DNA from 3 places in the Vibrio tritonius genome. Region 2 is predicted to be linked to each of the others. Evidence: predicted binding sites of a transcription regulator. Region 2 holds the regulator's gene; each other region holds the start of a gene.

Region 1 (5,421 bases), 640 kb from region 2:
TTGTGACTCGAACAGTTTGTTCACCCCTATTATTGGAATTCATTCGCAGTCCGTTTTGGGCTCACCATGATTCACCGCCATCTCACTATGAGGTGGCGTTTTTTTTGCCTAAAATTCGTGATATGTGCTTAGGGAATGAATAAAGCAGCTGAAAAGCTGCTTTATTTCTGTTGTTAGCGGGTATTCACTACTTAGTTAACGCTTGGAGCTGTTCTTTGACGATCTCTAAACCTTTTACAACCAGTTCTGATTCAATCGTTAGTGGTGGTAGGAAACGAATGACATTACCTTTCACGCCACAAGAAAGCAGAATGAGACCATTCTCATTACATGCTTTAACTAATTGTTTGGTTAAAGCTGCTAAAGGTTCCTTTGTTTCAGGATCGTTGAGCTCGATAGCCACCATAGCGCCTACTTGGCGAATGTCACCAATTTGTGGGATCACGCTTTGCATGCTTTCTAGCTGCTCTTTAAACAACAAACCAATGTGTTGGGCACGCTCAACCAGTTTTTCTTCTTTGATGATCTTCAATACTTCAACCGCTGCGGTACATGCGATCGCATTACCAGCATAAGTGCCGCCAATGCCGCCCGCTTGCGGGTGATCCATGATATCGGCTCGGCCTACCACTCCAGAGATAGGGAAGCCACCGCCAAGACCTTTTGCGATTGTGATCAAATCAGGAACCACATCGTAGTGTTCGCAAGCGAACATACGGCCAGTTCGGGCGAAACCACTTTGGATTTCGTCACAAATCATCACGATGCCATGTTGGTCACTCAATTCACGAATGGCTTTTACCCAAGATGCTGGCGCTTGATAGAAGCCTCCTTCCCCTTGAATCGGCTCAAAAATGATCGCTGCAATTTGGGTGGGTTCAATATCACAAGCAAACAGGTCATCAAAGGCGGCTAGGCTCTCTTCTTCCGTGACTCCGTGATACGCATTTGGGTAAGGCAAGTGATACACGTTATTTGGGAAAGGACCAAACCCAGCTTTATAAGGGTTCACTTTACCGGTTAGCCCCATACACATATTGGTACGGCCGTGGAACCCGCCTTTAAAAGCAATGACGCCAGGGCGACCAGTGAAATGGCGAGCAAATTTAATCGCGTTTTCTACTGCTTCAGAGCCTGTGGTTAAGAAAGCGGCTTTCTTTTCAAAATCACCCGGAGCGGCATCTACTACGCCTTCTCCTAACTCAACAAAACTGGTGTAAGGAACCACTGTTGAGCACGTGTGGCTAAAGTTTTCCAGTTGAGCTTTTACTGCTTCAACGATCCGAGGGTGGCTGTGACCCGTGTTGACGACGGCAATACCTGCTGCGAAATCGATGTACTCATTGCCTTCGATATCGGTAATGGTGGCATTTTTTGCTTTCGCTGCATAAACCGGGGCTAGGTTTGCTTCGCCTTTACAGATTACTTTTTCTTTACGGCTTTGCCATTCCTGATTCGTCATGATGTATGTCCTTATAAAAACGAGCTGAGGTATAAAAACCACCAAAGCAGAGGTATTGAGTATTCAAATATTCGTCGATGCCATAGAGCGCGCTTTTGCGCGATTTGTGAACGGACAATCCAATCGCTTTGATGAAGTTATGTTAGCGACAAAAAAGCAGGAGACTTAGTACCAGTTAGTAGAAAAAGGTAGTACCAGATAATACAAAAAGTCGGGAAAAGTTTACTCAGGACTCACTTTGACAATTCTAATGTAAAGAGTGAGAAATCAATCTGAACAATTGGTCAGGAGTTATTTGTTTTGTCATATGAATTTTATACGGAACTAAGATCCTAATTCTTATGCAGAACGAGCGGATTGTTTGCAGTATTTTCTGCGAAAAATGTGATGAGTAACGAATTCTGTCTGGAATTTGTTATTTTATGACTTTATAATCTGCGCCCAATCGATTACGCAACCGTTTACTAATTTACCTTTTATAGGAATCGAACATGCTGGAAAAACTTTTCAAACTCGGTGAGCACGGTACGACCGTTCGCACTGAGGTCATTGCGGGGATTACTACTTTCCTTACAATGGCTTACATCATTTTTGTGAACCCAGCGATTTTATCTGAAACAGGGATGGATCGTGACTCAGTATTCGTAGCAACCTGTCTAGCCGCTGCTGCTGGTTGTTTTATCATGGGTTTGGTAGCTAACTACCCAATCGCATTAGCACCAGGTATGGGCTTGAACGCCTTCTTTACCTTTGCTGTTGTGAAAGGCATGAACTACTCATGGGAAGTAGCACTAGCAGCTGTATTCTGCTCTGGTGTTATCTTTATTTTGTTAAGCCTATTCCGTATTCGTGAATGGATTATCAACTCGATTCCGATGTCTTTACGTACTGGTATTTCTGCTGGTATCGGTCTGTTTTTAGCGTTTATCGCGCTACAAAGTGCTGGGATCATCGTCGATAACCCGGCAACTTTGATTTCATTGGGTGATATCACGTCAATGAAATGTTTATTAGCGGCGGCTGGTTTCTTCATCACTGTTGGTTTGGTTTATCGTAACGTCACTGGCGCAGTAATGATTTCAATCTTAAGTGTTACTGTTTTGGGTATTATCTTTGGTGATGTGCCATACCACGGTATTTTCTCTGCGCCACCAAGCATGGCTCCGACTTTCCTTAAGTTGGATTTCGCAGGTGTATTCCAAGTCGGTATGATTTCTGTGGTATTTGCATTCCTATTTGTGGATATCTTTGATACGGCTGGTACATTGATGGGCGTTGCAACTAAAGCGGGCTTGATCGATAAAGATGGTAAACTTCCTCGCCTAAACCGTGCTCTACTTGCTGACTCAACAGCAACTTCTATTGGTGCACTGTTTGGTACATCGAACACGACATCATTCGTTGAAAGTACTGCAGGTGTTGCTGCTGGTGGTCGTACAGGTTTAACAGCAGTTGTTGTTGGCTTTTTATTCCTGCTTGCATTATTCTTCTCACCAGTTGCAGGTATGATCCCTGCTTATGCAACAGCTGGTGCGCTGCTGTATGTATCTGTTCTTATGCTTTCTGGTCTTGCTAACGTTGATTGGCACGACCTAACAGAAGCGGCACCTGCTGCCGTTACATGTATCATGATGCCAATGACTTACTCGATTGCTGAAGGTATTTCTTTTGGTTTCATTTCCTACGCTATTATCAAATTGCTAAGTGGCAAAGCTCGTGAAGTTTCTGTCAGTGTTTGGTTTATGGCAATCGTATTTGTTATCAAATACGCTATGGGATAAGCGGTACAACACTTTTCAAATTTAGGTTATACAAATGAGCAAAAAATTCGTTATCACTTGGGACAATATGCAGGCGTACTGCCGTGAGCTCGCTGAGCTACAAATGCCTGCAGAACAATGGAAAGGTATCCTAGGTGTAAGCCGTGGTGGCTTGGTTCCTGCAGCTATCCTCGCTCGTGAATTGGGTATTCGTTACGTAGATACAGTTTGTATCTCCAGCTACGACCATGATCATCAACGTGACATGACGGTTGTGAAAGCACCAGAACACGATGGTGAAGGTTACCTAGTGGTAGACGACTTGGTTGATAGCGGTGATACAGCTCGTAAAATCCGCGAAATGTACCCAAAAGCGAAATTTGTGACCGTTTGTGCTAAACCAGCAGGCAAAGATTTGGTTGATCAGTACATTGTGGATATTCCACAAGATACTTGGATTGAGCAACCATGGGATTTGTCTCTGTCTTTTGTTGAGCCAATCAACCGTAAACAAAAGTAAAGCTTGCATAATTGAGTAGAAAATGGCCCTTTGTAGGGCCATTTTTTTTATTACTATATACCCCAAGGGTGGAGTGTCTTCGCTGAAACAGCATCTCAAGGTTACTTGGGTATAGCGGTTTTGGTATCATGTTCGAGACGATTGAGCATAGACAGTCACCGTTTATGAGGGATACTCTAAAGCCTCCTTTCTTGATGATATGAGATACATTTAGTGGAATGTTGTGTCATGTCACCTGCCATTAGACACCATTATTTGAGACGTGCAGTTATGTCTGAAGAACGAAGTAAAAACCTTTCCGAGACGTTATTTAAAAAACACAAACAAGCTAAGGAAACCTCGATTCTTACTCCTTATATGCCAAGTAGTTTGGAGTTTCTTGAGCAAAAAAAACAGAGTGAAGGATTTGCTTGGTATCGTAATTTGAGACGGCTGCAATGGGCTTGGCAGGGTGTGGATCCTGTTGAACAAGAAGAAGTTTTATCACGTATTGCAGCGTCTAAACATTCTCGCAGCGAAGATAATTGGCTTGATACTGTTATCGGTTATCACAGTGGTAACTGGGCTTATGAATGGAACAAACTTGGTATGCGCCATCAACAGCGCGGTAGAGAGCTCGAAGGTGAGGAGGGCGCTGATGAGTTGTTCAGTGCGTCCCTTTGCTACAGCATTGCTGGGTACCCACATCTGAAAAACGATAATTTGGCCCTCCAAGCACAAGGGTTGGCCAACGCGGCGTATCAAGAAGCGGCTAAAAAAACAGGCTATGTGATCAAGCGTCTTGAGTTTCCATTTCAAAACAAAAAAATCATCGGTCATTTGCATCTGGCAAAAACCGATACGCCAAAGCCGGTGGTGATTGTGAGTGGTGGCTTGGATATCCTGCAAACGGATATGTGGCGTCTGTTTCGTGATTACTTAGCTCAGCGTGATATTGCGATGTTGACGCTCGATATGCCTTCCATCGGTTTTAGTAGTCATTGGTCAATCAGTGAAAACTCTTCACTATTGCATCAAGAAGTCTTAAATCAACTCCACTCATTGCCATGGGTCGATCATCGTCGCGTCGGTTTAGTTGGTTTTCGTTTTGGGGGCAATGCTATGGCTCGGTTATCTTTTCTTGAGCCAGATAAGATTCGCGCTTGTGTCACATTAGGAGCGCCCATTCATGATGTATTTGTTTCATCTGATAAACTAAAAAAAATGTCGAAAATGTATCTTGACGTGTTGGCTTCTCGTTTGGGGAAAAAAGCCGTTGATGTCAATAGTATGGCTGGGCAGATTATGGCTTGGTCTTTGAAGGTGCAGGGCTTTTTATCGAGTCGTCGCACAAAAGTGCCCATTTTAGCTTTAGGGTTGGAAGGCGATCCTGTATCCCCGCATTCAGATAATCAACTGTTGGCGCTGTTTAGCCAATATGGCAAAGCTACGCAAATAAAAAGCAAAACAATTTCACGAGGATATGAGCAAGCGCTCGATTTAGCAATAAAGTGGCTAGAAGATGAACTTTACAGATGACATTTTGACCAAATTGGATAAGAGTGGGAACTGTTACTTTTTAAGCATCTGATTCTTAAAAGTAATAGCCCTTCTTTACTATTGAAATGGAGAGTCAATATGTCAGAAGTGACAAAGCTTCCTACTCATTTTCGTTTGTTGGCCGCCTTCAAAACTGTAGG
Region 2 (5,421 bases):
CAAACCAAACAACGCATATGGATGTGAAGTTGGGCTCGCAGTACAGTTATTACTATGTCTCGGATTTTGGGGGCACCACTATAGTAACGTGATTTGTCATTAAGAAAATGCTGAAATGGAATGCGGACTAATGTTGTCCTACTGATGGACGAAAAAATGCCTACTTTTATGACAGGCAAAAAAAAGCACCCACTAAAGTGAGTGCTTTCGTTACTCTTACTAGCTAATCTTCTACAAGCGTTGCATTAACTCATCGCGGCGATTCTGAGGAATCACTGACCAATGCTTCCCTTCAATTGCGCCTTCTAGAGCCCAAAGAAGTTCAATGCTTACATCATTAGAGTGAGTCTGCTGTATCGCTTTATACGCTTCTACAGAGCCTTTCTCATGAAGCTCTTCAACCGATTCGATACCTGCTTTACGCAACATACGTTCTGTTGCTAGACGTAAATTAGGTAAGTCTTTCAATCGGTTAGGTTTTGCTTGAGCTTGAGTTTTACGCTCTTGCTTAGCAATAACCAAAGCTTCTTTTGCTTCTTTCAGGATTTTTTCTGGGGCTTCCCAGAAGTTGTCTGGAAGAGCAAAGTATTTAGTAACCACTGGGAAACCACGTTTTTTGTAAACGTAAGGTTCTAAGCCTTGCTGCTTGTATTTTTCTGAACAATTATCATCTGCTCGGATGTGAAGTTTGTCATTAACAACCAATGCAAACATTGTGTCGTCAACAAAAATTCCAAATCCGCCGAACATTGAACGAGATTTTACGCGTCCTAAGTTTTCAAACAGACGCATTGAGTCTTTTAATATTGGTTTATCCATGCCTTTAGTCTCGGTGTATTAACAATACGCCACCAAAATCAGGTCCGAGAATGTAGCAAAAGAATGCAAAGATTGTGTCAGTAAGAAGTTAACGTCTTATATGCATTTTTGCCATCGGTAACCCCGCTACCTACCCAGAGCCAGAAAATACCATCTAAGGGTTTAGGCCGGAGGCTTTGCGTCCCACCTTTTCAGATGGTTTGCCCTGTACGTGACATTTCGTTCACTAGAGTAATCTTAAACTTGAATATAAATCACAAAAAAATTCGCCTAATGTGATGTCGGTCCAAAAAATCACTGTATTTTTAATAACCGACATTTTCATCAATAAGATTGTGTCTCAAAAGTGAAAATATAATGTAACACTATGATATTAAAGTTTTTTTACGGTATTTCGTGCGACAAGTTCAGGGTGCATCTCAAAAATGCGACGATCATGTGCTTTGTTTTTGATCCTTTCTAGTAGGATCTCAAAGGCATTTTTACCCACACGACGTTTTGGTTGGTGAATGGTCGTCAGTGGTGGAGAGAAATACTCAGAAAGCTCGATATTATCGTAACCTACGACAGAAATATCATCAGGCACTTTCACGCCTTTTTGTTGTAATCGACTCATTAAACCCAGTGCCATGGTGTCGTTAAAACAGAATACCGCGGTTGGTTTGTGATCCATCGCAAGAATTTTATCTGCAGCGAGCACGGCTGTATCACATTCGAAGTTGCCTTCCAAAATCCAATCTTCATTGACGGGCAGGTTGGCTTCTGCCATTGCCCGACGAAAACCAACAATGCGTTCTCTACACGCCATTTTAGAAAAATGACCGCTTAAACACGCGATGTCTTTGTGACCATTATCGATGAGGTGTTTAGTGGCAATGTAGCCACCTTCTTCTGAGTTATCCATAATGGTGTCGGCTTGAGAATCCTCAAGACCCCAGTCCATAATGACTTTTGGAATGTCTGAGTGACCTTCGAGCATTTCCATTAGTTCTGGAGTCATGTCTGAACACATCACCAAAATGCCATCAACGCGCTTTTCTGCCAGCATGCGAACATAGTCGCGTTGTTTTTCATAAATACCGCCAGTATTACACAAGATCAGTGTATAACCTTGGCGATAGCAGTAGCTTTCCACACCATCAATGACTTCAGAGAAAAACTGGTTAGTTGATTGAGTCACCAACATACCAATCGTGCGAGTCGTGTTGCATTTCAAACTACGAGCGACCGCGCTAGGGGCATAGTTGAGCTCTTTTACCGCTGCCAACACTTTCTCTTGTGTTGCTTCGGCTACGAAACGGGTTTTGTTAATTACGTGTGATACAGTGGTGGTTGACACGCCAGCAATGCGTGCAACATCTTTTATAGTCGCCATTGGTTGTTCCCATCGATATCTGCTGACAAGGACAAAGATTTACAGTATTGACCACTTCAACAGGTGTTGATTCGATATGTTAGTGAAGCTTAAAAGTAGTAAAAACACAAAAACCGCTTCATAACAGCGGTTTAAGTAAAATTTCTATAGATTATCGTTTGCGCTATCGATTTTAGACTGCTATCGAACTGCCCGCAATGAAAAATTCATCTTAGTTTGATATCAAGCGTTTTCTCATTGTGTTACGTAAGAAGGGCAGAGTTTCTCGTTAGATGACTGAGGATGCACGCATAATTTGCTCTAATTGACCACGTGAATGTGAAGGCGCGGCTTTAGTTTTAGCATCTTGAGGATATACCCAAGTAACCTCAAGATGCTGTTTCAGCGAGAATGTATTCGCTCATAGGCAAGGCACCGATTTGAATACCTAGTTATTCTACGTAGAAAATCGGTAACGTAGCATAGAAGCGAATACAACTCGCCCTTTGGGAGCTCATCAACAAGCCCATCTCTGCGCCCAATGACGTTGAAAGGGAATGACCATTCCTGCCGTCATTGAGCTTGACCTGTGCTCGTTGATGAAGCTCTGAAGTCTGCATCTTGAGGTCATTTGGGTATAAAAGTATAAAGGCCAATAGATAAACTGGCTCTCAGTTATCTATACCTCGGTTTTGGTCACAATTACGTTTAATAAAAATCATTAAATTTATTAAATGAACTTAACGAATAGAAATGAATATTATTTCCTTATTCAGAAAATAAATGAGTAACAATGTGACAAAAAAGAAGTCAAATTTTTACAATTTTGAGAAATGGAAATAAAGTCTTTTATTTCGATTGTTCAAATAAAGCAAAATGTTATCGAAGCTTGTTTTGAATCAATAAAGCATCAGGTTTTAAGTATGTACTCTAGAATTGTGACCATCTATGAATAGAATGAATAGGGATTTAATTTAGCGGAATAAAGTGACGTCTATGAGTTATCACTTATTAGTCGTAGAAAGCGACAGAGACACCCGAGTGACTTTGGTCGATTATTTTAAACGAGAGGGCTACCAGATTTCTGTCGCGGATACAGGCGCAGAAATGCGGGAGGTTTTACGTCAGCAGGCTATTGATTTGGTGCTGATGGAAACCAATCTTCAATTTGATGACAGCCTTATGTTAACTCGTGAATTACGCAGTCATTCAGATGTCGGTATTATTCTCATTAATGGTAGAGAAGACAGTATAGATAGAATTATTGGCTTGGAAATGGGAGCTGATGATTATATTGCAAGACCGTTTGAGCTAAGAGAAATATTAGCGAGAGTGAAAAATTTAACTTGGCGAGTATCTAATTGTCGTTCTGGTTCACTCGAAACTAATTCAAGCAATCAACTTCTCCATTTTGGAGAATGGTCGTTTGATATACAACGCCGAGCTTTAAGTCTCAATGGCGAGCCTATTAAATTGACGAAAGCAGAGTACGAATTACTCGTGGCATTAACCTCTAATCCACACCAAGTTCTTAGTCGCGAGGCAATTTTAGATATGATCAGTCATCGGGTTGATGCACCAAATGATCGGACGATCGATGTATTGATTCGTCGACTGCGTTCAAAGATGGAGCTAGACCCTAAAACGCCGCAGATTATTGTAACGGTCCATGGGGAAGGTTACATGTTTGCTGGAAGTTAAAGGCCTGTTCGCTGACTCCAGTCAATAATAAAATGCCAGCACTGAGTGCTGGCATTTTGCTAAACAATGGTTCCCAAACATGCTCTTGTTTTGATAGTCAGGCGAAGTTATTCGCACTGAACCAACAGCTTGAGTTTGCTTGGGGATAGAGATTATTGTTGAGATGGGTCATCAACAGTAATGGCATGCTTGCTGCCTTGTGCAGCTTCATAACCGGTCACCCAGTCACGTAGTACTTGCCAAATGTGCCCCATGGTTTCATACCAATAACGCTCCGTTTGCTCCAAATAACGTGCTTTAGGCGCGTATTTTTCCCAAGGTTGATAGATGTGTTTTTGCGCCAGAAAGTTAGTTGGTGCGGGCATCGGGTTTAATCCCGCCGAGCGAAACTCGTAAAGAGCCCGTTCCATATGAGAAGCAGATGTAACTAAAACCAGTTTTTTCTGCTGTACAAAGGCCGCAGCTTGGCGCGCCTCTTCCCAAGTATCTTTAGCGGTTTCAAGTAAAATGATTTCAGATTTTGGCACACCAAGTGCAAGTGCAACCTGTGCGAGCATCCTCGCATGGCTGAATTCACTGCCACCAGAATAGCCAGATAAAATTAACTTGGAACCTGGATACATACGCATAATCCGAATGCCCTCAGTGAGGCGCACAAGAGCGGTACGGCTTAACTCCGATGTGGGTGGGATTTGATCATCCACAACATGACCACTGCCAAGCACCATGACGTAGTCGATGGATTGGTCAGTAGGTAAAAACACCGTGTATTGGCGCTCAAGCGGCATCAAAAGCCGGGATGAAATTGGTTGAAACGAAATCAAAAATAGCCCACACAACGAGAAGAGGACGATAAAGCAACCACTCTTACGTTTTGCAGTAAACATGATCAATGATAAACCTATGAATCCAATGATCAGCAATGCTGGCAGTGGCATAAATAGGGAAGAAATGATTTTTTTCAGCTCAAACATATACAAAATAGCCCGAAAAAACAGCACTTGAGAGTAAAAACAACGAAACTCTCTTTATTCCTGCCATTCCTATGACAGAATAGCGGTACGTTCCGTTATCATAACTCAAGCTGCCGTGACTAAAGATCGCAATTTCGACGATATTGCCCACAAATTTGCAAAAAACATCTATGGCTCAGACAAAGGTGAAATTCGCCAAGTCATTGTTTGGGAAGACATAGAGCAATTGTTAACTCATTTTGCTACCGCTGACAAGCCTTTGCATATTTTAGATGCTGGTGGCGGATTAGCACAAATGTCGCAAAAAATAGCCCAACTGGGGCATAAGGTAACATTATGTGATCTCTCTTCTGAAATGCTACGCCTGGCTGAGTCGGATATTGAAAAAAACGGCCTGCTTGAGCAGTATCAGCTGGTTCATGCTCCAGTTCAGGAGATCCAAAATCATTTGGATGGGCCAGTTGATATCCTAATGTTCCATGCTGTGATGGAGTGGTTAGAAGAACCTAGAGCTGCACTGGAAAATTTGCTGAATCAAGTGAAACCGGGTGGCATGGTATCGATAATGTTCTA
Region 3 (5,421 bases), on a different replicon from region 2:
AATTCGGTTTGATTATTTGGCGAGTGCCTTTGCACTGTTGATCTTCATTATGCAAAAAGTGTCCCTATTTCAAGGCTGGAATGAAAAAGAATTTTTACAATAAAAACCAATAGGTTAAATGTGGTTATTTGTTATTTAATGAGATAGGTATTCAGTCGAATACGAGCCTTGCTACATATTAGGGAAACGCTTGCACTTTGTTTGGGCAGGTTGCGAGAGGCTAGAAGATACACATACATAAATCTGGCGTGGGGCGTGAGGGGTAAGTGCAGTGAGAGGAAATCACTGCACTTAGTATCGATTAACTTAATCCGACAATATTCCCTTGCTCATCAATGTCTAACGACATAAAGGCGGGTTTGTCTGGCAGTCCTGGCATGGTCATTACGCTGCCGCAGAGGGCATAGATAAAGCCAGCACCAGAGCACAGTTTCAGTTCACGAATCGTCACATCAAAGCCTGATGGAGCGCCTTTAATGGCCGAATCGGTGGTGATCGAAAGTGGGGTTTTCGCCATACACACAGAAAGATGACTGTAACCCAACTCGTTAAAGCGCTTAAGCTGCGCTGTGGCTTTCTCTGAGTAGGTAACTGAGCCTGCGCCGTACCCTTTAAGCGCTACGGCATGCAATTTATCATCCAGAGAGTCTTCGCTCTTATAAAGTGGCGTGAACTGGACCGTTTTCTCGCACTGTTTCATGACGCAATGCGCCAATTGTGTAGCACCTAATCCACCGCGACTAAAGGCTTCGCTGATCGCCACTTCAACACCTTGTGGTAGGGCTTTGATCATGTCCACTAATTGTTGTAGTTCTTCCTCGCTGTCTTGTGGGAAGCGGTTAATTGCTACTACCGCGGGAACACCATATTGGGTCACGTTGTTGATATGCCATTGCAAATTAGCAAAACCGGCAGTGAGTGCGGCAGAATCTGGTGCAAATAGGCTATCCGGAATCGCATGGCCTGGGCGCAAATCATAACGACCTGAGTTAGCTTTAATACCACGTAAGGTCGCAACAATTACCGCGCAGTCGGGGGCGATATTTGATGCTTTTGCTTTGATATTACAGGCTTTTTCAAAGCCCATGTCAGAACCAAAGCCACCTTCAGTAACGGTAAAATCTGCTAATCGAGTTGCGATGTTATCCGCGATAATTGATGAGTTACCGTGGGCAATATTGGCGAAAGGACCTGCATGAACCAGCGTTGGTACACCTTCAAGAGTTTGCATTAGCGTTGGTTGGATAGTGTCCTTCATGGTGACTGTCATGGCACCAGCCACTTGCAAATCTTCGGTGGTAATGGGCTGACCGTCGAAATCATAAGCCACCACAATGCGACCGATACGCTGACGTAAGTCGTTTAAATCACTAGCAAGCGCCAAAATCGCCATCAGCTCTGAAGCGGCTGAGATATCAAAGCCATCTTCACGTTCAAAGCCGTTGACTGTTTTGCCATCTTCATTACGTCCGATGGTGATCATGCGTAGTGCGCGATCGTTGTGATCCAGCACGCGTCTCCATTTGACATGATTTGGGTCGATACGCAGTGCCTTTAATCCTGTTCGAGCTGTGAAGTCTTCGTAACCGTTGCGCTGTTCATGGTAAATACGAGCATCAATAGCCGCGGCCGCAAGGTTATGTGCTGCCGTGACGGCGTGAATGTCACCAGTAAGGTGCATATTCAGCTCTTCCATTGGAGCAACTTGAGAATAACCACCGCCTGCGGCACCACCTTTGACGCCAAAAATTGGCCCCATGGAGGGTTGACGAATACAAGCAAACACGGATTGATTGAGTTGCTCTAAACCTTGAGCCAGTCCAATCGTGGTGACAGTTTTACCTTCGCCTAGCGGAGTGGGGGTCATGGCAGTGACAACCACCAGCTTGCCCCTAGGGTGATCTTTTAGGCGGTTTAGGGCGTCTAGAGAGACCTTCGCTTTGTAGCGACCTTGGCTTTGAAACTCGTTGGTTTGTAGACCCGCTTGATGAGCAACATCATCAATTGGCTGTAGTGGTGTTGTGCGGCAAATTTCGATATCTGACAGCATAAAACCCTCATCATGGTTAATAAAGTGGTGAGGAAAACGTTTGCTTCGGATAATAACCTTTATTTTTTGCATGTAAAGCAAAACTCCCACGAACGAGGAAAAGCAGTGGATCTTTCACCGTTTTACTGCGATGAATCAAATTTACCTGCTGTTTTATCGCCATTTTATTATTCAACTTATTGAATTTAATAAGTAGGACGGGGTATTTTCAGTCGGCATAAAAAAAGGTGCTCCGAGAGCACCTTTTTATCAAAGTCTTAGCAAATCAGCAATTAAAATGCTGCTTTGAAGATTTCACACACTTCTTCGTGTGTACCTTGGCGTGGGTTAGTGATAGCACAAGCATCTTTAAGAGCGTTAGTTGCTAGTGTCGGTACATCTTCAACTTTCGCACCAAGCTCAGTTAGACCTGCAGGGATACCGATTTCTTTAGATAGAGATACGATAGCGTCGATAGCCGCTGCTGCGCCTTGTTCAGCTGTTAGGTTTTCTACATTCACACCCATTGCTTTAGCTACGTCGCGTAGACGGTCTGCTGCAACAGTTGCGTTGTAACGTTGTACGTGTGGAAGAAGTACTGCGTTACATACACCGTGAGGTAGGTTGTAGAAACCACCTAGTTGGTGTGCCATTGCGTGTACGTAGCCTAGAGAAGCGTTGTTAAATGCCATACCCGCCATGAACTGTGCGTATGCCATTGCTTCACGAGCTTCTAGGTTTTGACCGTTTTTCACTGCTTCACGTAGGTTCGCTTGAATCATTTCGATTGCTTTGATTGCAACGGCATCAGTGATAGGTGTTGCAGCGATAGAAACGTAAGCTTCGATTGCGTGAGTCAGTGCGTCCATACCAGTTGCTGCAGTTAGAGAAGCTGGTTTAGCAAGCATCAATTTAGGATCGTTAACAGACATCAGTGGAGTCGTGTGTTTGTCTACGATAGCCATTTTGATGTGACGAACTTCGTCAGTGATGATGCAGAAACGAGTCATTTCAGACGCAGTACCTGCAGTGGTGTTGATTGCGATCAATGGCAGCATTGGTTTTGGAGATTGGTCAACGCCTTCGTAATCCGCAATTTCGCCGCCGTTAGAAGCAAGAAGAGCGATACCTTTTGCACAGTCGTGTGGTGAACCGCCGCCTAGAGAAATAACGAAATCACATTGGTTTTCTTTAAGAATCGCTAGACCTTCATTTACGTTGGTCACAGTTGGGTTTGGATGAGTACCATCATAAACCACTGTTGCTACACCACGTTCAGTTAGTAGGTCAGCAACTTGTTTAACTACGCCGATTTTGTTCAGAATTGCGTCACTTACAATCAGACCTTTGGTAAAGCCTTTAGATTTGATCGCATCCGCTGCATCAACAAGACAATCTGCGCCCATTAGGTTTACTGTAGGAATAAAAAATGCACTCGCCATGAGTTAACTCCAATAATAATTATGTTCAAAATATCTGGCTCTAGAGTTGCACAGTTTGTCGCAGAGTGTGTTTGATCTGGCGCAAAAATCCTTGAAGCACGTTCAAATTGATGCTCATTCTTGAGCTGGATCACATTAATAACCATAGTGAATATAGTGACTTATAGTTTCTACTGATGGAATTTTATACGGTGATGTTCATCTCATGAATTTTTACCAAAATGGAATAACTAATGCAGTAATTTTACATTTCACAAATGGGGTAATCTGGACACAAAATTTAACGCCAAAGCCCGTTATATAAGGCTTTGGCACACAAAAATTATCACGCCAATGAGATTAATTTTGTTACAAGACGGTTAATTCCTGATTCTGCTTGAGAAATATTCTCAGCAAGCATATAAGCGGGAGTCGATAGTACGTTGTGCTCTTGATCGTAGACGAAGTCATCCACTGGGCAATTGACGTGTTGCCCTCCCATTTTATTGAAGGCTGCAGCAGTTTCTTTATCGTTACCGATGGTTCCCTCGACCCCTGATTCGTAGATTTTGGGAATAAGATGAGGAGCGATGCATAAGTAGGCGGCAGGTTTACCTGCTTTCGCAAATAAACGACACGCTTTCGCGACATCCTCATGTAACACACAATCTGCTCCTTTGAAGGCAAAATCAGACAGATTTTTTGCTGCGCCAAAGCCGCCAGGAATGATCAGTGCATCAAAGTCGTGAGCTTTTAGCTTAGCAACATCATCTATTTTGCCACGAGAGATACGAGCAGACTCTACCAATACATTGCGAGTTTCTTCCATCTCCTCACCGGTAATATGGTTGAGGACATGATGTTGATTTACATTTGGTGCGAAACAGTGCCAAGTCGCCCCATTCTTCTCAATGGCGAGTAGGGTTAATACTGATTCGTGTATTTCTGCTCCGTCGAAGACGCCGCATCCGCTGAGTATCACGGCTACTTTTTTCATGGGGTCGCTCCTTTATTGTTAAGTGGGGTTAGTTCGATTCCGTATCGTCTTTGGTTTTAGTGTGATTGGTTGGTGCTTGAGCCGCTTGTTGTGCTTCGGATTTTTGCTCTTGGGCTGTCAAATATTCATCGACACTAGAATAGTGTTGCATAGTAAATGCGGTCAATATAGCAGAAGAGGGGAGAAAGTGTTTCATAGCTGTCCTTAGGGGTTGGCAAGTCAATCCTTTCTTTATAAAACTCCCTGCGTATTCACGCCTTGTTTTATATCAGTAAATGTTAACCGGACACACACCTCATTAGCCGGACACACACGTTATTAGCTGGACAGACAGGCTAATAATCAGCTCATCTTTTGAATTGCCTCGCAAAATACTGGAACGATTATTGGCGTTGTTAGCGTCTATAGGGAAAGTGGTCAGAAGTTAAACAATTCAGGTGATGTTATGGCAACAGCTCGTTCTCGATTGGTATGTCCAGAAGTGACACCATACTACCACTGTGTATCTCGTTGTGTTCGACGTTCATTTCTATGCGGAGAGGATGCGTTAACCGGACGCTCATATGAACATCGACGCGATTGGATCGAGCAGCGAATTTTGACCTTGGCGTCTTTTTATTGTGTAGATGTGTGTGCTTATGCGGTAATGAGTAATCACTACCATTTGGTGGTTAGCCTCAATCAGGAGCAGGCATTTGGTTTAAGTGAGCGAGATGTTGTAGAACGATGGTGTGTTGAACATAAAACACCCGTAATAATCAAAAGTTGGTTGGCAGGAGAGCAACTAACGGACGCTCAGAAAAAATGGTGCGATGAAACGATATTGGAGTGGCGCGAACGTCTTTGCTCGTTAAGCTGGTTTATGAAAGAGCTAAATTATGGCATCGCTGTTCAAGCCAATAAAGAGGATGACTGCACTGGCCGATTTTGGGAAGGACGTTTTAAATCCCAAGCATTACTGGATGAAAAGGCGC

Evidence for each region. The regulator PurR, encoded in region 2, represses purine synthesis genes. The targets are predictions, from matches to a motif close to TNANGNAAACGTTTNCNTNA.
Region 1: the regulator PurR is predicted to act here: its motif matches at 1,912-1,931, upstream of JCM16456_RS03285 (NCS2 family permease).
Region 3: the regulator PurR is predicted to act here: its motif matches at 2,079-2,098, upstream of JCM16456_RS20545 (formate--tetrahydrofolate ligase).

Annotation. Positions count from the first base shown of each region.
Region 1 covers NZ_AP014635.1:715,639-721,059, forward strand. The annotation lists gene gabT (4-aminobutyrate--2-oxoglutarate transaminase) at 188-1,462, opposite strand; gene JCM16456_RS03285 (NCS2 family permease) at 1,954-3,243, shown strand; gene gpt (xanthine phosphoribosyltransferase) at 3,278-3,742, shown strand; gene frsA (esterase FrsA) at 4,013-5,260, shown strand; gene crl (sigma factor-binding protein Crl) at 5,360-5,421, shown strand, end outside.
Region 2 covers NZ_AP014635.1:1,355,733-1,361,153, forward strand. The annotation lists gene JCM16456_RS06125 (TfoX/Sxy family DNA transformation protein) at 232-819, opposite strand; cyclic di-GMP riboswitch class I at 933-1,034, opposite strand; gene purR (HTH-type transcriptional repressor PurR) at 1,193-2,194, opposite strand; gene JCM16456_RS23600 (hypothetical protein) at 2,626-2,793, opposite strand; gene torR (two-component system response regulator TorR) at 3,170-3,874, shown strand; gene elyC (envelope biogenesis factor ElyC) at 4,027-4,875, opposite strand; gene cmoM (tRNA uridine 5-oxyacetic acid(34) methyltransferase CmoM) at 4,964-5,421, shown strand, end outside.
Region 3 covers NZ_AP014636.1:1,170,121-1,175,541, reverse strand. The annotation lists gene JCM16456_RS20545 (formate--tetrahydrofolate ligase) at 302-2,050, opposite strand; gene yiaY (L-threonine dehydrogenase) at 2,323-3,471, opposite strand; gene elbB (isoprenoid biosynthesis glyoxalase ElbB) at 3,797-4,447, opposite strand; gene JCM16456_RS23905 (hypothetical protein) at 4,476-4,643, opposite strand; gene JCM16456_RS20530 (transposase) at 4,893-5,421, shown strand, end outside.